DNA from 3 places in the Herbaspirillum sp. FG34 genome. Region 1 is predicted to be linked to each of the others. Evidence: predicted binding sites of a transcription regulator. Region 1 holds the regulator's gene; each other region holds the start of a gene.
What was found. Region 1 encodes sigma-54, which starts transcription at its own class of promoters, with help from an activator protein. Its sites were predicted from a motif close to TGGCANGNAANCTGCTTT; they were not measured.

Region 1 (10,058 bases):
CTGGCAAACCATTCCAGCACCTTGCGCGGCGTGGCCTGCAGGCTGGCCCAGTCGTGCAGGGCATCGGCGCGCTGGCCGGTGCTGCGGGTGCAGGCGCTGACATACAGCTCGACCATGCCCAGCAAGGCGGTGGGGACGGGGACTCGGACTTTGGCAAACGGCAACATCGGCGGGGCTTCCTGGCTGTACAGATGGGCAGATCCTGCTGGAGCGGATCATCGAGCCTGTCACTGTAGTCATTCTTGCTACTGTCGGCGATCGGGGAAATCCTGACCGTCTGTCTCCCTCTTGTCTGGCGCAGTCAGGAATTTCCCGATGCCGGGCGCCGCGCCAGTCCTGTAAAACGTGTGCTGTAGCCATTGTCGGCTTGTGTACTCTGACAGGATGTTCTCTCGCAGCATGAATTTCCCCAGCATCATCATGATCGACCCCAGCCAGGAGGCCGCCGAGCTGGCGCGCTTCGCCTTGTGGCGTGCGGGACTGCATTGCCTCTTCCGGTCCTGCCCGGACCTGGCGACGGCGCGTCGCTGCCTGCTGCAGGGGCGCCGCCAGAGCGATGGCGGCGCGCCCAGCCTGATTCTGCTGGAGTCCGAGATGGAGTGCGGCGACGGCCTGCAGCTTTTGCGCGAGTTGCGCGCGAGCAAGCATCTGGCTGCTGCCCCGGTGGTGGTCTTTCCTTCCCACGAGACCGAGGGCGAACGTGCGGCACTGGAGGCCGGTGCGACCGAATACCTGCCCAAGCCGGTCGATGGAGAACACTATGCGCGTTGCGTGGTAGCGATGGTGGAGCGCTGGTGCGATGTCAGCGAGGCAGCCGCACCGCTGGCCGAGGCCGCGGTGCAGGATGCGCTGGCAGGCGAGCCCGCGCATCCGCAGCGGCGCCAGGAGGATGGCTTGCCGCGCGGCGGACGGTCGCACTGAGTGAGGCAAGGTGGGGCGCAGCAAACAGCAAAGGGCCGCAAGGCCCTTTTTTCATGTGCGCCGTAGCGCCTATCGCCGCGTCTTGATCTTGGGCGTGGGCAGGGCGGTCTTGTACTTGATCTGCTTGAGGGCGAAGCTGGAGCGGATGTTCTTGATGCCGGGGATCTTGGTCAGGTGATCGACGATGAAATGCTCCAGCGTCAGCAGGTCGGGCACCACGATGCGCAGCAGGTAATCCTCGTCGCCGGTCATCAGATAGACTTCCATGACCTCATCGAAGGCACTCACCGCCGTCTCGAACTGGGCCAGCGCTTCGGCACCCTGGCGCTCCAGGATGACTTTGACAAAAACGTTCACCTTCAGGCCCAGCAGGTGCGGATCGGCCAGCGCTACATAGCGGGAGATGATGCCTTCGGTCTCCAGACGCTTCACACGGGCCAAAGTCGGCGAGGGGGAGAGGTTGATGCGGCTGGCCAGCTCCAGATTGCTGATCGAACTGTTCTCCTGCAGGATGTTCAGGATGCGCAAATCGGTGGTGTCGAGTTCCATTATCGAAATTTAATTCTGTCAGTTTCAGTTTCGCAGCACTGGATGCTGAATATTGTACGGCAACTTCCCATCTTAAGTGACTCATGCCGGGACATAGGGCGTATCGTAGTCCGGTGCTTCGATCACAGTAGCCCTCAACGACAACAAGGCCGAAAAGGCGTCGGGTGCTCGGAGACGGATGGCGCGGCCTGTGTTTTACCGGCTTTTCGTCTCTTTGCATAGAGCAGTGATGCACCCGGCCCGGCGCACCCAGACAGGAGAACAGGAAGTGGACATGTCCCGCCCCAGCGACAGCGATATTGCCCGCGATATCGACCTCGACACCCAGGAAACCCAGGAGTGGCTGCAAGCGCTGCACAGCGTGCTGGCCGAGGCCGGTCCGGAACGCGCGCGCTTCCTGCTTTCGCGGCTGTCGGCAGCGGCTCAGCAATGGGGCGTGAACTGGCGCGATGCGCGCAATACCCCTTACGTCAACACGATCCGCCCGGAACAGGAGCCGCCCTTCCCTGGTGGCTCCGATGCCCAGGCCATTGAGGAGCGCATTGCCAGCATCATGCGCTGGAACGCACTGGCCATGGTGGTGCGCGCCAACCGCGCCTATGGCGAACTGGGCGGGCATATCGCCAGCTATGCCTCGGCGGCGGACCTCTTCGAGGTCGGCTTCAACCACTTCTTCCGCGCCCGCGATGCGCAATTCGCGGGCGATGTCGTCTACTTCCAGCCGCACTCCGCGCCCGGCATCTATGCGCGGGCCTTCCTCGAAGGCGCCCTCGCCGAAGAGGATCTGGCCTACTACCGGCGCGAGATCGAGGCCAAGCGGGTGGGGCGCCAGGGTTTGTCGTCCTATCCGCATCCCTGGCTGATGCCGCAGTTCTGGCAGTTCCCGACCGGTTCCATGGGCATCGGCCCCATCAATGCCATCTACCAGGCGCGCTTTTTGCGCTACATGGAGCATCGCGGCCTGTTGCAGGACCAGGGGCGCAAGGTGTGGGGCGTCTTCGGCGATGGCGAGATGGACGAGCCCGAATCGCTGGCCGCGCTCTCGCTGGCCTCGCGCGAGAAGCTGGACAATCTGATCTTCGTGGTCAACTGCAACCTGCAGCGGCTCGATGGGCCGGTGCGCGGCAATGGTCATATCGTCGATGAACTGGAGACGCTGTTCGCCGGTGCCGGCTGGAACGTCATCAAGCTCTTGTGGGGCTCGGACTGGGACGGGTTGTTTGCGCGTGACCGGGACGGCGAACTGGTCGATGCCTTGAATCGTACGGTGGACGGGCAGTTGCAGACCTTCGCCGCCAATGATGGTGCTTTCAATCGCCAGCATTTCTTCGGCCAGACGCCGGGCACGCGCGCCATCGGCGCCACCCTCACCGATGAGGAAATCAATCGCCTGCGTCGCGGTGGCCATGACATGAAGAAGATCTTCTCGGCTTACCAGGCGGCGGCCAGCCATCGTGGCCAGCCCACGGTGATTCTGGCGCAGACCAAGAAGGGCTACGGCATGGGCGCGGCGGGCGAAGGCAAGATGACCACACACCAGCAGAAGAAGCTGGATGAAGAAAGCCTGCTGCAGTTCCGCGACCGCTTCAAGCTGCCGCTCACTGATGATCAATGCCGTGAGCTGGCCTTCTACAAGCCGGCCGATGACAGTCCGGAGATGAAGCACCTGCATGCCCGTCGCGCCGCGCTCGGCGGCTATCTGCCGCGCCGCCAGGCCGGGCAGGCAGGGCGCTCGGTGCCGCCGCTGGAGGCGCACGCCCGGTTCGCGCTGGAGGCCGACGGCAAGGAGATGTCCTCCACCATGGCGCTGGTGCGTCAGCTCGGCAATCTGTTGAAGGACAAGGATTTCGGCCAGTATGTCGTGCCCATCGTGGCCGATGAGGCGCGCACCTTCGGCATGGCCAACCTGTTCCGTCAGGTCGGCATCTATTCGTCGCAAGGGCAGTTGTATGAGCCGGAGGATATCGGGTCCATCCTCTACTATCGCGAAGCGAAAGATGGACAGATTCTGGAGGAGGGCATCACCGAGGCCGGCGCGATTTCTTCCTGGACCGCAGCGGCCACTGCCTACTCGGTGCATGGCACGCCGATGCTGCCCTTCTACATCTACTACTCGATGTTCGGTTTCCAGCGCATCGGCGATCTGATCTGGGCCGCTGCAGACCAGCGGGCGCGCGGCTTCCTGATCGGGGCTACCTCGGGGCGCACCACACTGGGCGGCGAGGGCCTGCAGCATCAGGATGGCAACAGCCTGGTGACGGCAGCGTCGATTCCCAACTGTGTTTCGTACGACCCGGCCTATGCGTATGAGCTGGCGGTGATCCTGGATGAGGGCATGCGCCGCATGATGGAACGCGGTGATGACGTGTTCTACTACATCACTGTCACCAACGAGAACGAGGCTCAGCCAAGTCTGCCGGACGGCGTGCAGGAGGGGATCCTGCGCGGTTTGTACTGCCTGGGTAGCAAGGCGGGTGCGCAGGTGCGCTTGCTGGGCTCGGGCCCCATTCTCAAGGAGGCCGTGGCCGCAGCGGCGCTGCTGCAGCAGCACTGGCAGATCGAGGCCGAGGTGTGGAGCGTGACCAGCTATACCGAGCTGGCACGTGATGGCGTGGCGGCGCAACGTGCACAGCGCCTGTCGGCCAGCCCGGCCCAGCCCTATGTAACGGCGCAATTGCAAGGCAGCGCAGCGCCGGTGATCGCGGTGAGCGATTACATCCGCAGCTTGCCCGAGAGCATCCGCGCGTTCGTGCCGGCGCCGTATGTGACCTTGGGTACGGACGGGTTTGGTCGCAGCGATACGCGGGTGAATCTGCGTGACTTCTTCGAGATCGATGCGCGCTGGATTGCGTATACGGCCTTGTGTGAAGTGTGGGGGGAGGATCGTGCGCGCTTGGAAGACGCGGCGCGGACCTTGGGTATCGATACCGGCAAGCCCCTGTCTTCCACGGTATGAAGCGTGAGAGGCAACAGATGAATGCCGGGCCGCCGGATTGAAAATCTCTCATCTGGCGCGACCCCGTGTTTGCTATAGTGAAAACCGCCCGTGCATCACGGGCGGTTTTTTATTGCGCCGTGATGCGCATCGTCCATGACATACCGTGAGTGAGGAGTACACACGATGGCTGCACCCAAACGTATTGCGCTGGTGACCGGCGCAGGTTCCGGCATCGGCCGGCAGATCACCCTGGCGCTGCTGCGCGAAGGCTATGGCGTGACGCTGGCCGGACGTCGCCAGGAGGCGCTGGAAGAGACGGTCAGGCTGGCCGCTGAACACGCTGCCCATGCGCTGGTGGTGGCGGCCGACGTGACTGATCCGGCGTCGGTGAAGCAGCTCTTCGCCAGGACGCGCGAACGCTTCGGGCGGCTGGACATGCTGTTCAACAATGCCGGCATCTTCGCCCCGCCGGTGTCGCTGGAAGAACTGAGCGTGGAGCAGTGGAAGGCGGCCGTGGACATCAACCTGACCGGGGTTTTCCTCTGCACCCAGGAAGCCTTCCGCATCATGAAGGAGCAGTCGCCGCGCGGTGGCCGCATCATCAACAATGGTTCGATTTCGGCGCATGCACCGCGTCCGTTCTCGGCATCCTATACCGCGACCAAGCACGCCATCACGGGTCTGACCAAGGCCACCTCGCTGGATGGCCGCGCCTATGACATCGCCTGCGGCCAGATCGATATCGGCAATGCCTCCACCGACATGACCACCCTGATGAAGAAGGGGACGCTGCAGGCCGACGGCTCCACCAAGGTCGAGCCGACCATGGATGCCGAACACGTGGCCCGGGCCATCCTCTACATGGACAGCCTGCCGCTGGAGGCCAATGTGCAGTTCATGACCGTGATGGCGACCAAGATGCCCTATATCGGGCGGGGTTGAGCCGGCTTTCCTTTGCCAGATGAAGAAATGGCCGCAGTGATGAGCTGCGGCCATTTTTCTGAAGCGGTGAAAGGCTTGATCCTCTAGCCGATGAACAGCGCAGGACCCACGCCAATCTGAGATATTTGCAATCCGGCGTCGGAAGAGATGTTGCGGGACACGAAGAGCGTCAGCCCGGATTGCCCTTCATGCCCTGCCACTCCGGCGTCAACTGCATGGAAATCCCGAACATGTCCAGCACGCGCCCCAGCGTGTGATCCACCATTTCTTCCATGGACGCAGGGCGCTGGTAGAAGCCGGGCAGGGGCGGGAAGATCACGCCGCCCATTTCCGTGACCGACGTCATGTTGCGCAGATGGGCCAGATTGAACGGGGTCTCGCGCACCATCAGCACCAGTCGGCGGCGTTCCTTGAGCACCACATCGGCTGCACGGGTGATGAGATTGTCGGAGAGGCCATGCGCCACGGCGGCCAGGGTCTTCATCGAACAGGGCGCCACCACCATGCCGGCAGAGGCGAACGAGCCACTGGCGATGCACGCGCCGACATCGCGCACGTTGTGCACCACATCGGCCAGCGCTTCCACATCCTTGCGCCGCATGTCCAGTTCCTGATGCAGATTGAGCACGCCGGCTTCGGAGACCATCAGATGCGTCTCGACCTGACCATGCTTGCGCAGGTGTTCCAGCAGCCGGACACCATAGATGGCCCCGGTGGCCCCGGTGATCGCAACGATCAGGCGCTGGCGGGGCTGACTGGAAGAAGCACTCATGCGCGCTCTACAGGGCAGGGCAGACTCAGCCCTTGATCAGGGTCTGCAGCTCGCCCGAGGCGTACATCTCGCTCATGATGTCGGAGCCACCGACGAATTCACCCTTCACGTACAGCTGGGGAATGGTCGGCCAGTTCGAGTATTCCTTGATGCCCTGGCGCACGTCGGGGCTTTCCAGCACGTTGACGGTGACGATGTTCTCGGCGCCGCTGGCCTTGAGCAGCTGGATGGCCTTGCCGGAAAAGCCGCATTGCGGGAACTGTGCAGTGCCCTTCATGAACAGCACCACAGGGTTTTGGGTCACGGTTTCTTTGATCCAGGATTGGACGTCGCTCATGGCTGTGCCTTTAAAAATGGGATTGCCCGACATTATAGGGAAAAGCCGGCAGGCGCGTTGAAATCGGCAGCACGCCATTCGTCCGTCCGAGCCGGCGGGAAATTGCATCAAGGAAATGATTTATACCGTATGCAGTTTGCTCTGGGTAGCAGATGAGGGTGCTGCGCAAGACATTCAAGCAGAGCGATGAACAATGTTCACTGCGGTTTTGCCGGGAAGTTGCCCGGCGTAATGATTTATATTTTTTCCACAGGCATCGCTAGATGCTGTGGCCCCAATGAAAAAGGGCGCTTGCGCGCCCCTTCCTCGTGAAATCCGGCTGGCTTTCTCAGCAGCCCTGCAGGCTGCGAGGTGGCTTGCCGTTGGTGTCCTGGCTTATGCCGCTCCGGCTACCGCATCCTCGGGCGTGTCGTCCGGCAGGCGCTTGGCAGTGGAGTGATGCTCCTGCAACTTGTCCTTGTGCTTGATGACCTGGCGATCGAGCTTGTCGATCAGGGTGTCAATGGCAGCGTAGAGGTCGTGTGCGATGCTTTCCGCATGTAGATCCTTCCCCTTGATGTGGACGTTGATTTCCGCTTTTTGGCGCTTTTCCTTTTCTGTGAGTTTATCTACGCTCAGGATCACGCTGACGTCGATCACGTTGTCGAAATGGCGCTTGATACGCGAGAGCTTGCTTTGCACGTATTCCCGGATGGCGGGGGTCAGTTCGAGGTGGTGTCCACTGATGGTCAGATTCATACAAGACTCCTATCGTGAAGTCACTGGAGGTTCGTGCAATCGATCCTGCTGCAGCTGTACCACGGGCACGGTCTTCGTGTCGGATGGCGTGGGCATCAGTCGGGATGCTTGCCTGAACACAGCAACGGTACTGCAGAAAAACTGAGGAAAAACTCAGAGGGACTTGCGGAGATTGACTGGCGGAATCTTCAACACTTCGCGGTATTTGGCGACTGTGCGTCGCGCGACCACCATGCCTTGTTCTGCCAGCATATCCGCAATCTTGCTATCGGATAATGGGGTCTGCGGGTTTTCGGCTCCTATCAACTGTTTGATCAGCGCCCGTATCGCGGTGGAGGAAGCTTCGCCTCCGGTTTCAGTCGCGACGTGGCTACCGAAGAAGTATTTCAACTCAAACATACCATGCGGAGTGAGCATGTATTTCTGAGTCGTCACGCGAGAGATGGTGCTCTCGTGTAGACCCAGTGTATCAGCAATTTCACGCAGCACAAGGGGGCGCATGGCCACTGCACCATGGGAAAAGAAGTTTCTTTGACGTTCCACAATAGCCTGCGCGACGCGCAAAATCGTATCGAAACGTTGCCGCATGTTCTTGATGAGCCACTTGGCTTCCTGCAACTGCGAGGACAGCGAACCTTCGCCCTTGGCCTGCTTCAAGGCACTGGCGTACATCGCATTGACGCGCAGCTTGGGCATGACCTCATGGTTGAGCATGACCTGCCAGCCGTTCTTTGTCTGCTTGACAATCACGTCCGGCACCACGTAGTCCGAGGCGTCACGCGCGAATTCGGCACCCGGATGCGGACGGCACTGGCGGATCACGGCCTGGGCTTCACGCAGGTCTTCGTCGTCACAATCGAGGGCCTTCTTGATCTTGTTGAAGTCGCGCTGGGCGAACAGCGGCAGGTAATCCTCAACGATCCTCAGCGCCAGCTTGCGCGTGACAAAGGGGATCTTGGGCAGGCGGCGGATCTGCAAGGCCAGGCATTCGCCGGCACTGCGCGCGCCCACGCCGGCCGGGTCCAGGCTCTGCAGCAGCTTGAGCGAAATCGACAGCTCTTCCATGTCGATACCCAGCTCTTCAGGCAGGCGCGCGAGGATGTCCTCCAGCGGTTCTTCCAGATAGCCGCTCTCGTCGAGCGCATCGGTGAGCAGTTCCAGCAGCGCACGATCGCGCAGGGTGCGCGCAGTCACGCGGATCTGTTCCAGCAGGTGTTCGCGCAGGGTCAGTTCATGGGCTTCCAGCTGCGGGCGGGCATCGTCGTCATCGGGTGACTTGCCGCTGCGGGCGACGTCATCGAAGCTCCAGTCGGCATCACCGGTGACACCGGTGTCCGGATTGTTGTCCTGGTACTCGAAGCTGGAATCGCCATCGCTGGCAGCGGGCGTCGCTTCGCCGCTGTTTTCATGAGGGGTGTCGGCCACGCCACTGGAAGGCGAACTGGAGACGGCACCGTCGGCCAGCAGACGCACCGAATTGTCGAGAGCGTCATCGAGACGCTCCAGCAGGGGATTGTCGGAGAGGATCTGTTCCAGTTCCTGGTGCAGTTCCAGCGTCGACAGTTGCAGCAGCCTGATCGACTGCTGCAGTTGCGGCGTCAATGCGAGGTGCTGCGAGGTACGTAACTGGAGCGACTGTTTCATCTGTCTTTCTGAAAGCGGCGTGGCCCGCGGGTTGCTGTGCCTGTCGTTGCGTGATGCCTGGGTGTCGGTGATGCTCGATACGTAGGGCGACTGTGCTGCTTACATGCGGAAGTGCTCGCCCAGATAGACGCGGCGTACCGACTCGTTGGCAATGATCTCTTCCGGATTGCCGCTGGCCAGCACCGTGCCCTGGTTGATGATGTAGGCGCGATCGCAGATGCCCAGCGTCTCGCGCACGTTGTGGTCGGTGATGAGCACGCCGATGCCGCGCTCCTTGAGGAAGCGCACGATACGCTGGATCTCGATCACCGCAATCGGGTCGATACCGGCAAACGGTTCATCGAGCAGCACGAAGCGCGGATCGGTGGCCAGCGCGCGAGCGATCTCGACGCGTCGGCGCTCACCGCCCGACAGTGACAGGGCCTGGCTTTCGCGCAGCTTTTCGATTTGAAGTTCGTGCAGCAGGTTGTTGAGGCGGCCCTCGATTTCATCGCGCGAGAGCGGCTTGCCGTCTTCCTGGCGCAGCTCCAGCACGGCGCGGATGTTGTCTTCCACCGTCAGCTTGCGAAACACCGAGGCTTCCTGCGGCAGGTAGGACAGGCCCATGGTGGCGCGCTTGTGAATGGGCATGCGCGAAATGGGCGCGCCATCCAGGTCGATCTCGCCGCCATCGGAGGGTACCAGCCCCACGATCATGTAGAACGAGGTGGTCTTGCCGGCACCATTGGGGCCGAGCAGGCCGACCACTTCGCCGCTGCGCACTTCCATCGAGACATCGCGCACCACCTGGCGCGCGCCGTAACTTTTCTTCAGGCCGCGAACGACCAGCGAACTGGCTACCATCCTTACTGGTCCTTTCCGTTCTGACGACGCGCTGCCGGCTGGGCCGGTGCTGCGGGCTGGGCGTCCGTGGCCGGCGGCGGGTTCTTGGGCTGGATCACGGCCGTGATGCGGCCCGCGCCCGGCTTGCTCTGGCCGCTGGCAGTGTTGTTGACCGAATAGAATTCGGCGCGGCTGTCATAGGAAATGAATTCGCCGTTGACTTCATCGGTGATGCGGTCGCCGTCCATGCGCTGGATGTGGGCGCGCTGGAACAGCTTGGACACTTCCGTCTGCTCCGAATACTCGATGCGCTCGGCCTGGCCTTCGATCCACAGATTGGGGCCGCCGTCACGCTTCTGGCGGAAGGTTGCCAGCGCACCAGGCGCGGCATACAG
Region 2 (10,058 bases), on a different contig from region 1:
ACTTGCGGGTGCCCAGCATGCACAGCAGACCGAAGATGGTCAGCACCACGAAGATGCCGCGCCAGCTGGCGAAGACCAGCATCAGACCGCCGATGAAGGGAGCCAGGATCGGGGCCAGCCCGAATACCAGCATCAGCATCGAGAACGCCTTGGCCGAGCCCTCGGCCCCCATGCGATCACGCACCATGGCGCGCGGGATCACCATGCCGGCGCTACCACCCAGGCCCTGGAACAATCGCAACACGATCAGGGTCTCGATGCTCTGTACAAAAATGCACAGCAACGAGCAAACAAAGTACAGGGCGATACCGAAGAACAAGGGCGGCTTGCGACCGAAGCGGTCCGACAACGGACCATAGAACATCTGCCCCACGGCCAGGCCGACCAGGAACGAGGCCAGCGTCAGCTGGACCAGGTTGGTGCCCACGCCCAGATCCTTGGCGATGGCCGTGAAGCTGGGCAGGTACATGTCGATGGCCAGCGCGCCCAGCGCGGTCAAGGCTGCCAGGACGGCCAGCCATGGGGGAAATTTGCCCATGGAGAGCGAAGTATCTTTGTTGTGCATGTGGAATCGGTGAGACAGCCGCATCCTCAGCAGAGAGGAAGATGCCGACAGGTTGAAGCAAAGTGAACCGCGATCGCCCCTTAGGGCGCGAGGGGCCCATTATAAGGGCCTGTTCATTTTCGTTCAGGCGGCACATCAAGCCGGGCGCACTTGCGCCGTGGCAAAAGCTGAGCAAAGACAATAAAAGCGCACGCGGTTCGTGCAGGAAACTGTAAAAACTGGCAAACTTCTTGCCATTGTTCTCATATGCCAGGATCGTGCAAAGAGAGCGGCAGGTAGGCGCAACGCAGCACCATGCGCATTGCTGTAAAACAAAAAGCTTAGCCGCAGGGGAAATCGATGCGTGGCCGATATACGCCATCAGTAACAGGCGTGCCTGATCCGGATTGCCACTCCAGCTGCGCACTCTCAGGCATGACCGGGCGCGCCATGCGCGGGCTCAGGATATTCATCGCGGGGGTGGTCGCAAGCCTCCTGCTGGCCGCTTGCGAACGCGGTGACGACAGCGCAGGCGCAGCAAGCGCGCGTGCCGCAAGCACCAGCGCCGAGCCGGTGGTCCTGACGGCACTGGTGTGGGCCCCCGACTGGTCCGAAGAAATGCACCGGGTGGTCGATGCCTTCACGCTTGTCCATCCCGAGGTAAGGATCAACCTGCAGTTCATGATCGGCAATTCCGTCGAGGAAAACCTCAAGCCGCGCGCAGCCACCGACAGCCTGCCCGACATCTTCTCGGTCAATGCCAGCCCCTATACGGCCACCCTGGCCGACCAGGGCCTGCTGGCCGACATCGGTGATACCCGGGCCTGGGGCAACATGCTGGAAATCCTGCAGCGCGAGTGGACCTCGCCGGGTGGACGTCGCTACGGCATTCCCTCCGGCCTGGCCACCACGTTGATCTACTACAACCGCGACATGTTCGCGCGTGCCGGCATCGCCACGCCGCCCACCGACTTCGACTCCTTCCTGGCCGCCGGTGCAGCGCTGCGCAAGGCGGGTCTGGTACCGCTGGCGCTGTCGGGCGGCTTTCCCAACATGCTGGGCAATGGCCCCTTCAGCTACGGCTTTGCCAACCTGATCGCGGCCAGAGTGCCCGACTGGCGCACGCGCATCGCCAATGGCACTCTGCAGCTGGACAATCCCGACGGGGTCGCCATCTTCACTCGCCTGCGCACGCTGGTGGAGCGGAAAATGGTGCAGGCCGACTGCCTGCGCGCCGGCTATGACAGTACCTTGCGCCAGTTCGCCGAGGGGCGCGCCGCGATGACCTTCCAGGGCACGTGGGCCGCCGGGACACTGATGAACGGACGCGGCATGCACGTGGGCGTCTTCGTGCCGCCGTGGAACGACCGGGGCCAGCCGCTCAGGCCGGTGCTGGGCAGCGAAACCGGCTTCGCCGTGGGCCAGCACGGCAGTGCGCGGCACCGCCAGGCAGCGGCGCAGTTCCTGGATTTCCTGTATGGGCCGGGCATGCCGATCTGGCAGAGCAAACGGCAGAACATTCCGCCGTTTCGCGTGATCCCCTCCGATGTACGGGGAGACCCCGCGCTGTTTGCGCTGGTCGACGAGATGAAGCGCGATGCCGCCACCGACAATGCGCCGGGGCTGTACTACTCCATGCTGCCGGTCAATACCATCGAGGTGCTGCATCCGCTTCTGCAGGGTGTGCTGTCGGGCAGCCAGACACCGGCGCGGGCAGCGCGCATCCTGCAGAATTCCATCACCGAGCAGGCGCGCCTGTCGGCCAGGTAAGAGGGCTCTCCATGAAAAGACGGCTCGACTTCTTCTGGCTGGGTTTCCTGCGCAAGATCGAAATCCGCTACCGGCTCATCAATTCCTTTATCCTGGTCTCGCTGGTGCCGCTGGTGATCTCGGGCCTGCTGGCCTATCGCGAAACCACCCGCGCCACCCAGGACAAGGTGCGGACCTACTCGGTCCAGGTGGTCAAGCAGATCTCGCAGAACCTGATGCTGCGCATGGAAAAGATCGAAGACACCAGCGAGGAACTGGTCCTGTCCGACAGGTTGCAGCGCCTGCTGGCCGACTACTATGGCCAGGACGAAGCCGCCAGCGCGGCGGCCCGCAGCGCGGTGGCGCGCGTACTGCTGGATACCTTCGGGTCCTTGCCCGACGTGAACCAGAAGTACCTGCTTGATCGCAAGCGCCAGGTCATCGATCCGCAGATCTTTGCGCCCCTGGCCAGCAATATCGGGCGCGTGGCCGAGCTGGCTCCCGACCTGGGCGGACGCGCCTGGTGGACGCTCTACAACGGCGGCCATGGACAGAAGAGCGTGGCCATGCTGCGCGAGATCCGCTTCACGGGCAACAACCGCAGCGCCGGCATTCTGTTCGTGGGCGTGCGGCCGAGCTACTTCTTCAGCATCTTCGAGGGCGTCGACCTGGGCTACGACTCCAGCCTCTTCATCGTCGATGCCAGCGATGGCACGGTGGTGGTGCAGGGCCGGGATACCAGCTTGAGCAGCGCCGATCCGGCCCTGCTGGCAGGCATCACGGCCAGCCTCGGACAACGCCGTACCAGCGACTTCATCGCCTATACCCGCGCCGACAAGACCCCCTACTATGCGGCCATTGCCCAGTTGCCGCACACCTCATGGTGGGTGGTCAGCGCCACGCCCAGTGACAAGCTCAACGCCGATACGCGCTCGGTGCGCGACAAGATCATCGCCATCGGCCTGCTGTGCTTCGGGGCCTCGCTGCTGCTCTCGGCGCTGATCGCGCGCAGCATCAGCGTCCCCCTGCAGCGGCTGGTGGGCGCCATGAAGGAAGCCGGCAGCGGCGACACCACGGTACGGGTGGAACAGGCCGGCGGCGACGAGATCGCCGTGCTCTCGCGCAAGTTCAACGAGATGGCCGGCAAGCTGCAGCAGAGCAAGCAGGTGCTGGAAGAGCAGGTGGCCCACCGCACGCGCGAACTGGAACGCGCCAACCGCAAGCTGGAAGCGTTGTCGGCCACCGACGGACTCACCGGTGTGGCCAACCGGCGCCGCTTCGACGAGGTCATGGACCAGGAACTGCGGCGCTCGGTGCGCTCGGGACATGCGCTGGCGCTGCTGATGCTGGACGTGGATTACTTCAAGAAGTACAACGACCGCTACGGCCATCTGGCCGGTGACGAATGCCTGCGCATCGTGGCGCGTGTGCTGCAGAAGAGTTCGCGCCGCGCTACCGACCTGGTCGCACGCTACGGCGGCGAGGAGTTCAGCGTCATCATCGCCGAGAGCGACACTGCGCATGCCCTGCAGCAGGCCGAGCACATCTGCCAGGCCATCTTCGCGCTCAAGCTGCCGCATGCGGATTCTCCGTTCGGCTACATCACGGCCAGCATCGGCGTGGCCTCCCTGCAACCGGATGAGCAGACCAGCGCCGAAGAGCTGCTGCGCATCGCCGACCAGGCGCTGTATCACGCCAAATACCAGGGCCGCAATCGTGTGGTGCTGGGCAGCGATGCTACCCGGAACCTGTGATTTCCACGGCCCCGCTGACCATTCTCCCTGACGAAATGCTGACGTCGCCGGACGCTTTGCAAAGTTGTGTCAAGACGTCTTGGGCGGCCCTGAACCAATGTCATCGCGCCGCATCATATCGCTATGCCCACCACCACTTCGAGAAGAGAGGTATAGCAGATGAACCCGAGTCGCCAAGAAAAAAAACACTGGACCATCGATGACATCGACCTGACCCGCATCGACAAAGAGCGGGTGCGGCAGAACGAAGACCTGTTCTACCTGGTGGCCTGCGCCTCCTTCGTCGAAAGCGGTTCCGATCTCTATACCCACAACCTGGTGGAGTACTACCAGGGCGATGCCGAAGTCGAGACCTGGCTGCGCGAGCACTGGGAACAGGAAGAGCTGCAGCATGGCGCGGCCCTGCGCGCCTATGTCGAGCATGTCTGGCCGGAATTCGACTGGCCGCGCGCCTACCAGGGCTTCCTCGATGAATACTCGCAGTACTGCAAGGTGGAGCTGCTCGAACCCACGCGCGCCCAGGAACTGGCCGCGCGCTGCGTGGTAGAGACCGGCACCTCCACCTATTACCGCGCCCTGGCGCGCGCTACCGACGAGCCGGTCCTCAAGCACCTGGCCGGCCTCATCGCCAATGACGAGGTCAATCATTACAAGCACTTCTACCAGTACTTCCGTCGCTACCGCCGCCAGGAAAACATCGGCCGCTCGCGTGTCTTCGGCACCCTGAGCCGCCGCACCCTGGAACTCAAGAGCGAAGACGCCGACTGCGCCATCCGCCATGTGGTCCTGGTGCACAAGCCGGAACTGGCGGCCGACCCGGCGCGCGTGAAGGAACTGGCCTCGCGCATGAGTCGCACCGTGCGCGTCAATCTCAAACCCGACACCACCATCAAGATGATCATGCGTCCACTGGAACTGCCGGTGGCCTTGCAGAACATGATCGAATTCCCCCTGCGGCAATTCATGCAGCACGTGCTGCTGCGCTGATGCCCCGGCAGCGCCAGGCACCGCAATGGAACACGCGGCCTGGCGCTCTGCGCTCAAAGTATCGTTCACGATGTGCTCACTATTGTGAACAATCTGCCTCATATCTCAGGAAATTGCTTCGCCTGGCGCAAACCCGCGCCCACTGGCGCTTTCACCGACGCACCAAGATCGCGCATGCTGGAGCGCCAGGCTGGTGAGTGTTGCCGCAGCACCATACGACTGTCGACAATGACGCTCGGCTTTGGTGCGCAATCCTGGCGTGCCTGACAACATTATTCCCTCCTCCCGCCGCTCCCCGCCCCGCTTTGATGCAGACCGCAGGCCCTTGACCGGGCATTGGCACACAATCTGCTAAAGCGACTGGGCAGTGAAAAAATTCTTCCAAAACTTTTCTCGAGGGAGCACCACATGTCACGTCGTACCGTACTGAAAGCCACCGCTCTGGGTGCATTCGCACTGGCCGCATCCTCCTGGCTGCCGTCGGCCTTTGCTGCCGACACCATCAAGGTCGGCATCCTGCATTCGCTGTCGGGCACCATGGCCATCTCCGAGACGTCCCTGAAAGACGTGGCCCTGATGACCATCGATGAAATCAACGCCGCCGGCGGGGTGATGGGCAAGAAGCTGGAACCGGTGGTGGTCGACCCCGCCTCGAACTGGCCGCTGTTCGCCGAAAAGGCGCGTCAGCTGATCTCCCAGGACAAGGTCTCGGTGGTCTTCGGTTGCTGGACCTCGGTGTCGCGCAAGTCGGTGCTGCCGGTCTTCAAGGAACTGAACAGCCTGCTGTTCTACCCGGTGCAGTACGAAGGTGAAGAACTGGAGAAGAACGTCTTCTATACCGGTGCTGCCCCCAACCAGCAAGCCATTCCTGCCGTGGAATACCTGATGTCCAAGGAAGGCGGCGGCGCCAAGCGCTTCGTGCTGCTGGGTACCGACTACGTCTATCCGCGCACCACCAACAAGATCCTGCGCGCCTTCCTGCACAGCAAGGGCGTGAAGGACTCCGACATCGACGAGGTCTACACCCCGTTCGGCCACTCCGACTACCAGACCATCGTGGCCAACATCAAGAAGTTCTCCGCCGGTGGCAAGACGGCCGTGATCTCGACCATCAACGGTGACTCCAACGTGCCCTTCTACAAGGAACTGGGCAACGCCGGCCTGAAGGCGACCGATGTGCCGGTGGTGGCCTTCTCGGTGGGTGAAGAAGAATTGCGCGGTGTCGATACCAAGCCGCTGGTGGGCCACCTGGCCGCCTGGAACTACTTCGAATCGGTGAAGAATCCGGTCAACGCCGCCTTCATCAAGAAGTGGAAGGCCTACGCCAAGGCCAAGAACCTGCCCAATGCCGACACCGTCGTGACCAACGACCCGATGGAAGCCACCTACGTCGGCATCCACATGTGGGCGCAGGCCGTGGAAAAGGCCAAGTCCACCGACACCGACAAGGTGATCGCGGCCATGGCGGGCCAGACCTACAAGGCACCGTCGGGCTACACGCTGGAAATGGACAAGACCAACCACCACCTGCACAAGCCGGTGATGATCGGCGAAATCAAGGCCGATGGTCAGTTCAACGTGGTCTACAAGACCAAGACCACCATCCGCGCGCAACCGTGGAGCCCGTATATCCCGGGCAACGAGAGCAAGCAGAAGAACTAAGCTTGCGGTTGTTGCAGTAGTTGATGGCGTTCTTCGGAGCGCCTTCGATACGCAGCTTGCGCGGCGTATCCAAGGCGCTCCGTCCGCCCCACGCATTTCCCTCCACAAGAAAACCGCCCGACGACTCGCCCCGGCCGCAGCAGCCCGGCCCGCGCTTCGAGGCGCACACCGACCATGAAACCAGCCATCCAGTTCCTACGCGGGCTGCTCGCGACCTGGCTTTGCGTGCACGCCCTCGGGGCGTTCGCAGCCATCGATCCGGCTCTGCTCAAGCCCCTTGGCGGAGACGACCCCGACGCGCGCATCGACGCCGTCAACCAGATTGCCGCGCTGGCCAACGACGACGCGCTCAAGATTCTCAACGCCTTGAACAGCGACGCGCTCTATGTCACGCCTGCCGGTGACATCCTCATCGTCGATGATGCCGGCCAGGCCTTCAACCCGGCCACCGACAAGAGCGGCCCCGCACCCGATGACGCCGAAGGCATCACCGTCAACAACCGCCTGCGCGGTGCCGTCGAGGGTGCGCTCTCGGGACTGAAGCTGCTCTCGCCGCAACGCGATGAGCGCCTGGCCGCTGCCAATGATCTGCTCAGGAATGCCGATCCGGCCCAGATGCCGCTGATCCTCAAGGCGCTGGCCAAGGAAAACGATGCGCAGATCAAGGACGTGCTGCAGCAGGTACAGGCCACCGCCAACCTGCATTCCCCCGATCCGGCTGCACGCCGCGCTGCGGTCAGGAAACTGGCCGAGACGACCAATGCGTCGCTCAAGCCGGTCCTGGAAAACATGCTGGCCAAGAATCCCGATGGCTCCTACGTGGAGCCGGATGAAGGCGTACGCGTGGAAGCGGTGCGCACCCTCTCCGCTTTGGACCGCCACCTGGCCATCGTCGACTTCGCCGGCAAGCTGTTCTATGGCATCTCGCTGGGCAGCGTGCTGCTGCTGGCCGCACTGGGCCTGGCCATCACCTTTGGTCTCATGGGCATCATCAACATGGCCCACGGTGAACTGCTGATGATCGGCGCCTACACCACCTATGTGTGCCAGCTGGTGTTCCGCAAGTTCTTCCCCGGTGCCATCGATGCCTATCTGGTCGTGGCCCTGCCGGCGGCCTTCATCGTGGCCGCGGCAGTGGGCATTGCGCTGGAACGGCTGGTGATCCGCTGGCTCTATGGCCGTCCGCTGGAAACCCTGCTCTGTACATGGGGTATCAGCCTCATGCTGATGCAATGCGTGCGCTCCATCTTTGGCGCGCAGAACGTGGAAGTGGCCAATCCGAGCTGGATGTCGGGTGGCGTCACCGTGCTGGGTTCACTGGTGCTGTCCTATAACCGCATCGTGATCGTGTTCTTTGCGCTGTTCGTGGTGTTCGCGGTCTGGCTGATCCTGAACAAGACCCGCCTGGGTCTGTTCGTGCGGGCCGTCACGCAGAATCGCCGCATGGCCGACTGCGTGGGCGTGTCCACCGGCAAGATCGACATGATGACCTTCGGCCTCGGTTGCGGCATCGCCGGTCTCGGTGGCGTGGCGCTCTCGCAGCTGGGCAACGTCGGCCCCGACCTGGGACAGGGTTACATCGTGGATTCCTTCATGGTGGTGGTGCTGGGTGGCGTGGGTCAGCTGGCCGGGACCGTCATCGCTGCCTTCGGCCTGGGCGAAGTCAACAAATTCCTGGAGCCGGTGGCCGGTGCCGTGCTGGCCAAGATCGCCATCCTGGTCTTCATCATCGTATTCATCCAGAAGCGTCCGCAAGGCCTCTTCGCACTCAAGGGAAGGAGCGTGGAATGAGCACCATGATCATGCGCCCCTCGCTGTTCAATCGTCCGGCCTGGACCGGCATCGTCATCTGCACCATCGTGCTGGCCTTGCTGCCGGTCTGCAACCTGCTGTTCCCCGCCGGAAGCAGCCTGCACGTCTCCTCCTACACCGTCGCTTTGGTAGGAAAGTTCATGTGCTACGCCATGGCTGCGCTGGCACTGGACCTGGTGTGGGGCTATACGGGCATCCTCTCGCTGGGTCATGGCGTTTTCTTCGCATTGGGCGGATACGCCCACGGGATGTACCTGATGCGCGCCATCGGCCGTGACGGCGTGTACCAGAGCAACCTGCCGGACTTCATGGTGTTCCTGAACTGGAAGGCCTATCCCTGGTACTGGTGGATGACGGATCACTTCTGGTTCTCCATGCTGCTGGTGGTGCTGGTCCCGGGTCTGTTGGCCTTCGTGTTCGGTTACTTCGCTTTCCGTTCGCGTATCAAGGGCGTGTATTTCTCCATCATCACGCAGGCCATGACCTTCGCCTTCATGCTGCTGTTCTTCCGCAACGATACCGGCTTTGGCGGCAACAACGGCTTCACCGACTTCAAGCGCATCCTGGGCTTCACCATCACCGCACCGGCCACCAAGGCGGTGCTGTACCTGGTAACGCTGGCGCTGCTGTTCGGTGCGCTGGTGCTGTGTCGCATGATCGTCACCTCCAAGCTGGGCCGCGTGCTGCAGGGCGTGCGCGATTCCGAATCGCGCCTCATGTTCATCGGCTACAACCCGCTGTGGTTCAAGCTCTTCGTGTGGACGCTCTCGGCCGTGATCTGCGGCATCGCCGGTGCGCTGTACGTGCCGCAGGTGGGCATCATCAATCCCTCCGAAATGTCGCCGGCCAATTCCATCGAGATGGTGATCTGGGCGGCTGTGGGCGGGCGTGGCACGCTGATCGGCCCCATCATCGGTGCCTTCACCGTCAATGGTTTGAAGAGCTGGTTCACGGCCGCCTTCCCGGACCTGTGGCTGTATGCGCTGGGGCTGATCTTCATTCTGGTCACGCTGTTCCTGCCGCAGGGCATCCTGGGCCTGGCGCAGAAATTCAAGAAACGCGATGCCGCGCCCGCTGAGGGCAGCGCATCCAAGGAGGCAGCATGAGTGCAGTCGAACCCGGGAAAAACCCGGCAGGCATCGGCGGCCTGGGCGGCAATGTCGACACGCCCCGCGCCGACCACGGTGCATCCTACGAACGCATCAAACCCGAGGGCGTCGATACCACCCACGGTGCCATCCTCTATCTGGAAAACATCACGGTCTCCTTCGATGGCTTCAAGGCCATCAACAACCTGAACCTGGATATCTCGGTGGGTGAACTGCGCTGCATCATCGGTCCCAATGGCGCAGGCAAGACCACGATGATGGACGTCATCACCGGCAAGACCCGGCCTACCGCCGGCACCGCCTTCTTCGGCCAGACCATCGACCTGACCAAGATGACCGAATACGAGATCGCGCATGCGGGCATCGGCCGCAAGTTCCAGCGCCCGACCGTGTTCGAGCAGCACACCGTGTTCGAGAACCTGGAACTGGCGATGAAGATGG
Region 3 (10,058 bases), on a different contig from region 1:
TGCTGATGTAGTCGCACGCGGACAGCGAGAAGCTGACGGCGGAAATCAGGGCCAGGTTGGCCAACAGGCGACGAGCCTGGGATGAGCTTGCTGACATGCGTTGCCTCGTTGGGTCGGTTGCTCTTGTTGTTGACGGGCCGTACGGCCCTTGGCGGCAAATGGACAAAAGGCCATTGCAAGCGACGCTCGCAACAGCCTTCTGATCCGTTTGCAGGCTGATTCGTCTATTTTCACCGCGGCAAGCAGGCCTGCATACGAGGAAAAGAAGCCGAAACAGCCCTGAAATTGACGCTCCCGACCGGGGAACCCCGGCCAGAGCGCCAGATCACGCGTCTTATTTGGCGTTGGCCAGGGCGACGGTGGTGTCGAGCATGCGGTTGGAGAAGCCCCACTCGTTGTCGTACCAGGACGACACCTTCACCAGACGGCCGGAGACCTTGGTCAGGGTGGCGTCGAAGTTGGACGATGCCGGGTTGTGGTTGAAGTCCACCGACACCAGCGGATCGGTGTTGTAGGTCAGGATGCCCTTGAGCGGACCAGATTCGGAAGCGGCCTTCAGGATGGCATTGACTTCATCCACGCTGGTGTCGCGCGAGGCCACGAAGGACAGGTCGACGATGGACACGTTGATCGTCGGCACGCGGATGGCGTAGCCGTCCAGCTTGCCGTTCAGTTCCGGCAGCACCAGGCCGACGGCGGCGGCAGCGCCGGTCTTGGTCGGGATCATGGACTGGGTGGCCGAACGGGCGCGGCGCAGGTCTTCGTGATACACGTCGGTGAGCACCTGGTCGTTGGTGTAGGCGTGGACGGTGGTCATCAGGCCGTTTTCCAGACCGATCTTGTCGTTCAGCGGCTGCACCAGCGGGGCCAGGCAGTTGGTGGTGCACGATGCGTTGGAGATCACGGTATCCGAAGCCTTGAGCACGCCGTGGTTGACGCCGAAGACGACGGTGGCATCCACATCCTTGCCGCCCGGAGCGGAGATGATCACCTTCTTGGCACCGCCCTTGATGTGGGCGCTGGCCTTTTCCTTGGTGGTGAAGAAACCGGTGCATTCCAGCACCACGTCCACGCCCAGCTCGCCCCAGGGCAGCTCGGCCGGATTGCGCTGGGCCAGCACCTTGATGCGGTCGCCGTTGACGACGATGGAGTCGCCCTCCACGGTCACGGTGCCCGGGAACTTGCCGTGGGCGGTGTCGTACTGGGTCAGGTGGGCATTGGTCTTCGGATCGCCCAGGTCGTTGATGGCGACGATCTCGATGTCGTGCTTCTTGCCGCCTTCGTAGTGAGCGCGCAGGATATTGCGGCCGATGCGGCCATAACCGTTGATTGCTACGCGAATTGCCATGCTCTTCTCCTCAAGTAGTAAAAATCAATGCAAACCGGTAGTCGGGAAAGCGACCTGCCCGACAGCTTGCACCCTTGCGGCGCCGCCCGTCGGACATGAATCCTTCTTTTCCGGCCTTTTTGTTCAGTTGTTCTTGCCGTCCCTGCCTGCCCTGCTCATCCTGCCAATCCATCCAGTCCCGCGTTCATCCGCTCAGGAGTGGAGCTTGCGCCAGACGAAACCGATCTCGTCGAGTTCACTGCCATCATCCCAGGTGAACGTTTGTTCATAAAGCCTTTCGGCCCCGAGCGACTCGAAAAATTCCCCGGCGCCTTCATTCTTGCTCAGCACCCAGGCCATCAGGCCGGTCGCACCGGCACTGATGAGGGTGGCGGCGACGTTGGCCAAGAGGCGCTTGCCCAATCCCTTGCGCTGCTCATCGGGCAGCACGCAGATCGCGGTCAGCTCGGCATCGCAGCCGAAGCGCGACTCGGCCAGCGTCATGCCGGAAGCAAAACCGATGATCTCACCGCCGCTCTCGGCCACGAAGGTGCAGGCGGCGTCCGAAGACGCTTCCAGCACCTGCTCCCACAGCTTGACGCTTTCCTCGGGCTTGAGGTGATCCAGGTAGCTGTCGGGCACCAGGCCGCGATAGGCGGCGCGCCAGGCGTCGATGCGCACGCCGGCGATGGAGGCCGCATCGCCCTTCCTGGCGCGGCGGAACAGGACTTCTTCAGTCATGGACACCAGACTGCTCAAGCCAGTACTGCCTTGGCCTTGGCCACCACGTTCTCGACGGTGAAGCCGAAGTGCTTGAACAGCACGCCGGCCGGGGCTGATTCGCCGAAGGTATCGATACCGACCACGGCGCCTTCCAGGCCCACGTACTTGTGCCAGAAGGCGGTAACGCCGGCTTCGATGGCCACGCGCGGAACACCGCGGGTCAGCACGGAGGCCTTGTAAGCCGCATCCTGGCGGTCGAACACATCGGTGGAGGGCATCGACACCACGCGCACGGCGATGCCTTCAGCGGTCAGGGCGTCAGCGGCCTTGGTAGCCAGTTCGATTTCGGAACCGGTAGCGATCAGGATCACCTTGGCATCGGCCGCATCGCGCAGCACGTAGCCGCCACGAGCGATGTCCTTGACCTGGGCGTCGGTACGCTCCTGGAAGGGCAGGTTCTGGCGCGAGAAGATCAGTGTGCTCGGGCCATCGTGACGCTTGATGGACTCGGCCCAGGCCACGGCGGTTTCAGTGGTGTCGCACGGACGCCAGTTGTCCAGGTTGGGGATCAGGCGCAGGCTGGAGACGTGTTCCACCGACTGGTGGGTGGGGCCGTCTTCGCCCAGGCCGATGGAGTCGTGGGTGAACACGAACAGCGAACGGATCTTCATCAGCGCCGCCATGCGCAGGGCATTGCGGCTGTAGTCGGAGAAGGTCAGGAAGGTCGCGCCGAAGGGCAGGTAGCCGCCATGCAGGGCGATACCGTTCATGATGGCGCTCATGCCGAATTCACGCACACCGTAGTTGATGTGGTTGCCGCGCTGGTCGGCGCGCACGGCCACCGATTCCTTCCAGTTGGTCAGGTTCGAGCCGGTCAGGTCGGCCGAGCCGCCCAGGAATTCCGGCAGCGCCTGCGCATAAGCCTGGATGGCGTTCTGGCTGGCCTTGCGGGTGGCGATGGTTTCCTTCTTTTCCAGCGTGGAATTGATGTAGGCGGTCACGGTCGATTCGAACGCGGCCGGCAGCTCGCCCTTGAGGCGACGCAGCAGTTCGGCGGCCTCGGCCGGGTATTGGGCGGCGTAGCTGTCGAAGGTCTGCTTCCAGCTGGCTTCGAAGTCGGCGCCGGTGGCCTTGGCATCCCAGGCGGCGTAGACGTCAGCGGGAATCTCGAAGGGTGCGGAGGTCCAGCCCAGCGCTTCGCGCACGGCGGCGATTTCCTTGTCACCCAGGGCGGCGCCGTGCACCTTGTCGGTGCCGGCCAGGTTGGGCGAACCCTTGCCGATGACGGTGCGGCAGCAGATCAGGGTCGGCTTGTCGGCCAGCTTGGCCTGGTGGATCGCCGCGCTGACAGCTTCGACGTTGTGGCCATCGACAGCGGGGATGACGTTCCAGCCGTAGGCTTCGAAGCGCTTCGGGGTGTCGTCCTTGAACCAGCCTTCGACGTGACCATCGATGGAGATGCCGTTGTCGTCATACAGCACGATCAGCTTGGACAGGTTCAGCACGCCCGCCAGCGAGCAGGCTTCGTGCGAGATGCCTTCCATCAGGCAACCATCGCCGACGAAAGCATAAGTATAGTGATCGACCACGGACAGGCCGGGCTTGTTGAATTCGGCGGCCAGCAGCTTTTCAGCCAGCGCCATGCCCACCGCATTGGTGACGCCCTGGCCCAGCGGACCGGTGGTGGTTTCCACGCCCGGGGTGATGTGCACTTCCGGGTGGCCGGCGGTCTTGGAATGCAGCTGGCGGAAGGCCTTGATGTCCTCCATCGACAGGTCGTAGCCGGTCAGGTGCAGCAGCGCGTACTGCAGCATGGAGCCGTGGCCGTTGGAGAGTACGAAGCGGTCACGGTTGGCCCACTGCGGGTTGGACGGGTTGTGACGATAGTGCTTGGCCCACAGGGCCACTGCGATTTCGGCCATCCCCATCGGCATGCCCGGGTGTCCGGAATTGGCTTTTTGAACTGCATCCATCGCCAGCGCGCGGATCGCGTTGGCCATCTTGTCGGTGGGGAGAGTGGAAATCATGTCGAGGTCTGAGTTTGCTGTGCGGGAGGCGCTGTCAGGCGCACCAATCGGGTTTTGTAGCCAAAGCGCCGCCCCGGAAGGCCAAGTGCAGCGCGGGGCCGTATTTTACCAGAGTGCGCCGGGGGGATTAAAATTCGGGACCAGCCCGTAACCGGACTGACAACTTTTTTCATGTCTTTTTGATCTTCTTCGCCCAGGACCCTGCCCCATGCCCCGCTTTTACTTCCCGCACCCCCTCGGCATTGGCTCGGCCCTGGTCCTGCCCGAGCAGATTGCCCATCACATCCAGGTGTTGCGCCTGCAACCCGGCGATACGGTGACCCTGTTCAATGGCGAAGGCGGCGAGTACACCGCCAGTCTGAGCGCCATTGAGAAGAAGCGCGCCCACGCCGAAGTGAAGACTTTTTCTCCGCGCGAAGCCGAACTGCCCTATGCGCTGACTTTGGCCCAGGCCCTGCCGGAAGGGTCGAAGATGGACTGGATCGTCGAGAAAGCCGTGGAACTGGGCGCCACCGCCCTCCAGCCGCTGGCCGCGCAGCGCTGCGTGGTGCGCCTGTCGGGCGAACGCGCCGAAAAGAAGCAGGCGCACTGGCAAGGCATCGTGCATGCTGCCGCCGAGCAATGTGGTCGCAATCGTCTGCCACAGCTGGGCGAGGTGACCGACTTCAAGCGCTGGATCGTCCAGAGCGACCTGCACCGCCGTATCCTGCTCTCCCCGCGCGGCACCGAGCCGCTGTCGGGCTGGGCGCGCCATCATCCGCCGCAGGCCGTGACGGTCATCGTCGGCCCCGAAGGCGGTTTCAGCGAGGAAGAGGAAGACCTGGCCTGCGCCCAGGGTGCGCTGATGCTGTCCATGGGCAGCCGCGTGCTGCGCACCGAGACCGCCGGGCTGGCGGCATTGGCGGCCTTGAATGCGGTGTGGGGGGAGCTTTGAAGAAAGCTTCATCCAGGTAAATTCCCGGTGGCCTGCCTGATTCCCGTGCAGCCCACCACGACGGACGTCCAAATTCGGCGCACGCCTCCCCATTTTGTCTCGCTGACAAAACTCTTCATTTACCCTCGCGCAACTTGCCTTCCAGCACTTCACCTCGCAAACCCGCGTGGTGAAGCCTTTTGCCGTTTTCCAGCCGCATGACGGACCAGCTGGCACGCCTCCTGCTTAAAGATATTCAATCTTGTATTCAAGTTTGAATATCCACCATGACCACTACCCACGCCCTGCAGCAAGCCGCCCCCGAGGCCGCCCCGACCACCATCGCCGCCACCCTGGCGGCCTACCGGGAAGGCCGCAGCACGCCTGGCAAGGTGGTAGCCGAACTGCTGGCGCGTATCGACAGCAGCGGGCGCGATGAAGTCTGGATCAGCCGGGTGCCGTCCAAGCAACTGAAACAACAAGCCGCAGCACTGGACCTGATGTTGCAGATCAAGGGCGAAGCGGTGCTTGAGAGCATGCCGCTGTTCGGCATCCCCTTCGCCGTGAAGGACAACATCGACGTGGCCGAGATGTCCACCACCGGGGCCTGTCCCGAATTCGGCCGGCTGGCCAGCGAAAGCGCCACCGTGGTGCAACGCCTGCAAGCCGCTGGAGCACTGCTGGTGGGCAAGACCAACCTGGACCAGTTCGCCACCGGCCTGGTCGGCGTGCGCTCCCCCTACGGCGCGGTACGCAACGCCATCAAGTCGGAATATGTCTCCGGCGGCTCCAGTTCGGGTTCAGCGGTGGCCGTGGCCCTGGGGCAGGTCATGTTTTCGCTGGGCACCGACACCGCAGGCTCGGGCCGCGTCCCCGCCGCCTTCAATCATCTGGTGGGCCTGAAGCCAACCAAGGGCCTGATCAGCGCACGCGGCCTGGTGCCGGCCTGCCGCACCCTGGATTGCATCTCCATCTTCGCCCACGACGTGGCCGATGCCTGGCGCGTACTGCACAGCGCTTCCGGCTTCGATGCCGAGGATGGCTATTCGCGCCGCCCCACCATGCTGGGCGTGAAGCGCCGGGGTTATCGCATCGCCATCCCCGATCACTGCGAATTCTTTGGCGACAGCCTCGCCCAGGAAGCCTGGGAGCGCAGCCTGGCGCAGATCGCCGCCCTGCCCGGCGTGAGCCTGGCGAAAATTCCGTTCGCCCCCTTCAGTGCCGCCGCAGAACTGCTGTACCAGGGCCCCTGGGTGGCCGAGCGCCGTGCAGCCCTGGGTGACTTCTTCCAAGAGCACCGGGACGCCATCCACCCGGTGGTAGGCCAGATCACCGCCCAGGCCGACGACTACGACGCCGTAGACAGCTTCAACGCTCAATACCGCCTGGCCGACCTGCGCCGCCAGGCCGAAAACCTGCTCGAAGGCAGCGACCTGATGCTGGTGCCGACCACCACCACCTTCCCCACCATCGCCGAAGTCGAGGCCGATCCGGTGGTGCGCAATGCGCAGTTGGGCCATTACACCAACTTCGTCAATTTGATGGACATGTCGGCCCTGGCCATCCCCGCCGTGTGGCGCCGTGATGGCTTGCCCGCCGGGGTGACCCTGATCGGGCCGGCCGGTGCCGATCATCTGCTGGCCGAAGCCGGCGCACGCCTGCAGCAGCAACTGGGCGGTGCGGCGCAAGCCGACACGATTGCCGCCGCCCCGCTGCCCTTCAATGAAAGCACCATCAAGGTCTGCGTGGTGGGCGCCCACCTGGCCGGCCAACCGCTGAACTGGCAATTGCTGGAAGCCGGTGCGCGCCGCGTGGCCGTCACCCGCACCGCTGCCCACTATCGTCTCTACGCCCTGGCGGGTACCACGCCACCCAAGCCGGGCCTGGCCCGCACCGAAGGCGACGGCGCCGCCATCGCGGTGGAAGTGTGGGAAATGCCGCTGCGCCAGTTCGGCGGTTTCGTCGCCGCCATCCCGGCGCCGCTGGGCATCGGTACGGTGGAGCTGGCCGATGGCAGCAGCGTCAAGGGCTTCATCTGCGAGCCGGCCGGCATTGCCGACGCCACCGACATTACCCACCACGGCGGCTGGGTTCCCTACCTCCATTCCTTGAACTGACACCCTCACCACGGAGCTGCTCATGAAAAAGAAGTCCCCCGCCGCAATCCACGATACCACCCGCCGCGACTTCATCGCCAAAGCCGGTGCCGTCGCCGCCACCGCCGCCATCGCGGGCGCCCCGGCCATCCTGCGGGCGCAGACCGTCCCCATCCGCATCGGCTACTGGCCGGTGGCCGCCGGCCTGCCCTTCTATGCCGCAGTGGAAGCGGGTTACTTCAAGCAGGCCGGACTGGAAGTGCAAGCGATCAAGTTCGCCGGCGCCCAGCAAGTGATGGAAGCCATGCTGGCCGGCCGCGCCGATGGCTCGGCCAATGGTACCGGTGCCGGCAACCTGGCCATCGGCGAGATCGCGCAGCCGGGTCTATTCAAGATCTTCGCCACCAATCCCAGCAACGCCAAGTACGTGCTCGATGAATTCCTGGTGCCCAAGGACAGCACCGTCAAATCGATCGCCGAACTCAAGGGCAAGAAGGTCGCCTCCGGCCCCGGCATCCAGAACGTCACCCTGGCCAAGACGGTACTCGAACGCGCCGGTGCCACTGGCGCGACCGTAGTCGAACTGCCCATCGGCCAGCATGTCGCTTCGCTGGCCGCCGGCCAGGTCGATGCCGCCTACACGCTGGAACCGACCGGCACCGTGGGCCGCATGAACAACACCACCCGCGTGCTGGAGGCAGGGGTCATCGCCAAGTACATCCTCGGTGATCCGATGGCGCCCTGGCATGGTGGCGCCGCCGCGCTGACCACCGAATTCATCAAGAAGAATCCGGAACTCACGCGCAAGTACATCGCCGCCTATGCCCGCGGCATCGAGCTGGTGCGCAAGCAACCGGACCAGGCGCGCGCCTACCTGAAGGGCTATACCGCCATCGAGGGTTCGCTGACCAATGAAGTCCCGCTGGCGGCCTACATGCTCTACAACGAATTCAAGCCCAGCGATATCGCCTACTTCCAGAAGTTCTACGACCTGTTTGTCGAGAAGGGCGTGTTCTCCCAACGCATCGTGGTCGACAACCTGATCTACAAGGGTTGAGCGCATCATGAACGAGACCATCGCTCCTGCCGTGACCGTGGCGCCCAAGCCTTCCGCTACCTCGACCACGGCGCCGCCGGCGACCCGGCCGCGCAAGCGCGCGGCGCTGGGCCGTCTGCTGCCCCTGGTCGGTCCCGTAGCCTTGTTCGTGGTGTGGGACCTGGTGGTGCGGGCCGGCTGGATCAAGGCCATCCTGCTGCCGCCGCCGGAAGCCACTCTCATGGCCATGTTCAAGGGCCTGGCCGGGGGACCGCTGCTGCTGGATTTCAGCGTGACCGTGATCCGCACGCTGGAAGCCTTTGCCATTGCCGCCGTGCTGGGCCTGCCCATGGGCGTCCTGCTGGGCAGCAACGAGCGCGCCTATCGCAGCGTGGAATTCCTGATCGACTTCTTCCGTTCCACGCCCTCCTCGGCGCTGATCCCGCTGTTCCTGCTGATCTTCGGGGTGTCCGACATCAACAAGGTCGCCATCGCCGCCTTCGGCGCCTTCCTGATCGTGCTCTTCAACAGTGCCTATGGCGTGCTCAATGCGCGCAAGCAGCGGGTGATGGCGGCCAAGGTGATGGGGGCCTCGCGCTGGCGCATCTTTTGCGACGTGCTGATCTGGGAAAGTCTGCAGGCCAGCTTCGTGGGGCTGCGCAGCGCGGTCTCGATGGCGCTGGTGATCGTGATCGTGGCAGAGATGTTCATCGGTTCCGAGAACGGTCTGGGCCATCGCATCATCGATACCCAGCAGGTATTGAACGTACGCGAGATGTACGCCGCCATTCTGTCGGCGGGCGCGCTGGGCTATGCCCTGAACGTGGTCTTCATCGTCATTGAAAAACGCATCGTGCACTGGAGCGGAAGATGAGTGTCGTGATCAGCCCCAAAATCGACCTGCCCCCGGAAACGCCCTTCGTTCCCGGGCCGCCAGGCACCCACATCACCATTCGCGGCCTGACCAAGCACTTCGCCGGCTGGCCGCTGTATGAAAACTTCGACCTGGATATCCCCAAGCACCAGATCGTTTCCATCTTCGGCCCCAATGGCTGCGGCAAGTCCACGCTCATCAACATGATCGCCGGCCTGATTCCGATTGACGCCGGACAGATTCTGTTTGACGGCAAATCGCTGGCGCAGACCAAGATCGGCTACGTGTTCCAGAACTATCGCGATGCCATGTTCCCGTGGCTGCGCACCATCGACAACATCGCCTATCCCTTGAAGCTGGAAGGCAAGTCCAAGGCCGAGATCAGGCATCGGGTCGATGAACTGGTGGCGTCCTTCGACGTGAAGTTCGACCTGATGCGCTATCCCTACGAACTCTCGGGTGGCCAGCAGCAGACCGCTTCCATCATGCGCGCCCTGGCGCCGGGGCCGGAGGTGCTGTTCCTGGATGAACCCTTCTCGGCGCTGGACTTCGAGATGACCCTCTTCATCCGTGAAAAGCTGCAACAGGTGTTCCTGCAGACCGGCACCACCATGGTGCTGGTATCGCACGACCTGGAGGAAGCGGTCTACCTGGCTGACCAGATCCTGCTGCTGACCAAGCGCCCGACGGCGGTGGCAGACATCTTGCATTACCAGGACCCGCGGCCGCGCACGGTGGAAACGCTGTCGCAGCCGGGCTTCATCGCCGCCAAGAAGCTGTCCATGGAAATCTTCCAGCGCGAAGTGCGCAAGCCGGCGCGCATGCAGGCACCGGGTTCGCTGGCGCTGTCCTGAGTCGTACCGAATCAGTGATCCACCCCCACCATCCACGTTCTCATTGGAGCGCAACAACATGAAAAACCGCCGCGATTTTCTGAAACTGTCCGGAGCCGCCGCCCTGGGCGCTGCCTTCCCGCTGGAGCTGATGGCTGCCAGTCCCTTGACCGTGGGCTTCATCTATGTTGGCGCGCGCGATGACTTCGGCTACAACCAGTCGCATGCG

Region 2: urtA (urea ABC transporter substrate-binding protein) is a predicted target of sigma-54. The motif match lies at 5,372-5,389, and genes of this name have one in related genera.
Region 3: atzF (allophanate hydrolase) is a predicted target of sigma-54. The motif match lies at 5,222-5,239, and genes of this name have one in related genera.

Annotation. Positions count from the first base shown of each region.
Region 1 is NZ_JBMDJS010000017.1:78,157-88,214, reverse strand. Features, by position in the region: gene ACODSZ_RS19060 (hypothetical protein) at 1-167, opposite strand, end outside; gene ACODSZ_RS19055 (response regulator) at 400-921, shown strand; gene ACODSZ_RS19050 (Lrp/AsnC family transcriptional regulator) at 991-1,470, opposite strand; gene mdeB (alpha-ketoglutarate dehydrogenase) at 1,745-4,426, shown strand; gene ACODSZ_RS19040 (SDR family oxidoreductase) at 4,592-5,350, shown strand; gene ACODSZ_RS19035 (UbiX family flavin prenyltransferase) at 5,520-6,122, opposite strand; gene grxD (Grx4 family monothiol glutaredoxin) at 6,148-6,459, opposite strand; gene hpf (ribosome hibernation-promoting factor, HPF/YfiA family) at 6,835-7,197, opposite strand; gene ACODSZ_RS19020 (RNA polymerase factor sigma-54) at 7,351-8,841, opposite strand; gene lptB (LPS export ABC transporter ATP-binding protein) at 8,941-9,684, opposite strand; gene lptA (lipopolysaccharide transport periplasmic protein LptA) at 9,687-10,058, opposite strand, start outside.
Region 2 is NZ_JBMDJS010000025.1:15,069-25,126, reverse strand. Features, by position in the region: gene ACODSZ_RS21750 (Bcr/CflA family multidrug efflux MFS transporter) at 1-565, opposite strand, end outside; gene ACODSZ_RS21745 (ABC transporter substrate-binding protein) at 1,025-2,314, shown strand; gene ACODSZ_RS21740 (sensor domain-containing diguanylate cyclase) at 2,326-4,047, shown strand; gene ACODSZ_RS21735 (ferritin-like domain-containing protein) at 4,207-5,034, shown strand; gene urtA (urea ABC transporter substrate-binding protein) at 5,443-6,696, shown strand; gene urtB (urea ABC transporter permease subunit UrtB) at 6,871-8,487, shown strand; gene urtC (urea ABC transporter permease subunit UrtC) at 8,484-9,614, shown strand; gene urtD (urea ABC transporter ATP-binding protein UrtD) at 9,611-10,058, shown strand, end outside.
Region 3 is NZ_JBMDJS010000001.1:215,150-225,207, forward strand. Features, by position in the region: gene ACODSZ_RS00940 (hypothetical protein) at 1-97, opposite strand, end outside; gene gap (type I glyceraldehyde-3-phosphate dehydrogenase) at 335-1,348, opposite strand; gene ACODSZ_RS00950 (GNAT family N-acetyltransferase) at 1,541-2,068, opposite strand; gene tkt (transketolase) at 2,083-4,125, opposite strand; gene ACODSZ_RS00960 (16S rRNA (uracil(1498)-N(3))-methyltransferase) at 4,286-5,011, shown strand; gene atzF (allophanate hydrolase) at 5,278-7,107, shown strand; gene ACODSZ_RS00970 (ABC transporter substrate-binding protein) at 7,130-8,143, shown strand; gene ACODSZ_RS00975 (ABC transporter permease) at 8,151-8,996, shown strand; gene ACODSZ_RS00980 (ABC transporter ATP-binding protein) at 8,993-9,850, shown strand; gene ACODSZ_RS00985 (BMP family ABC transporter substrate-binding protein) at 9,909-10,058, shown strand, end outside.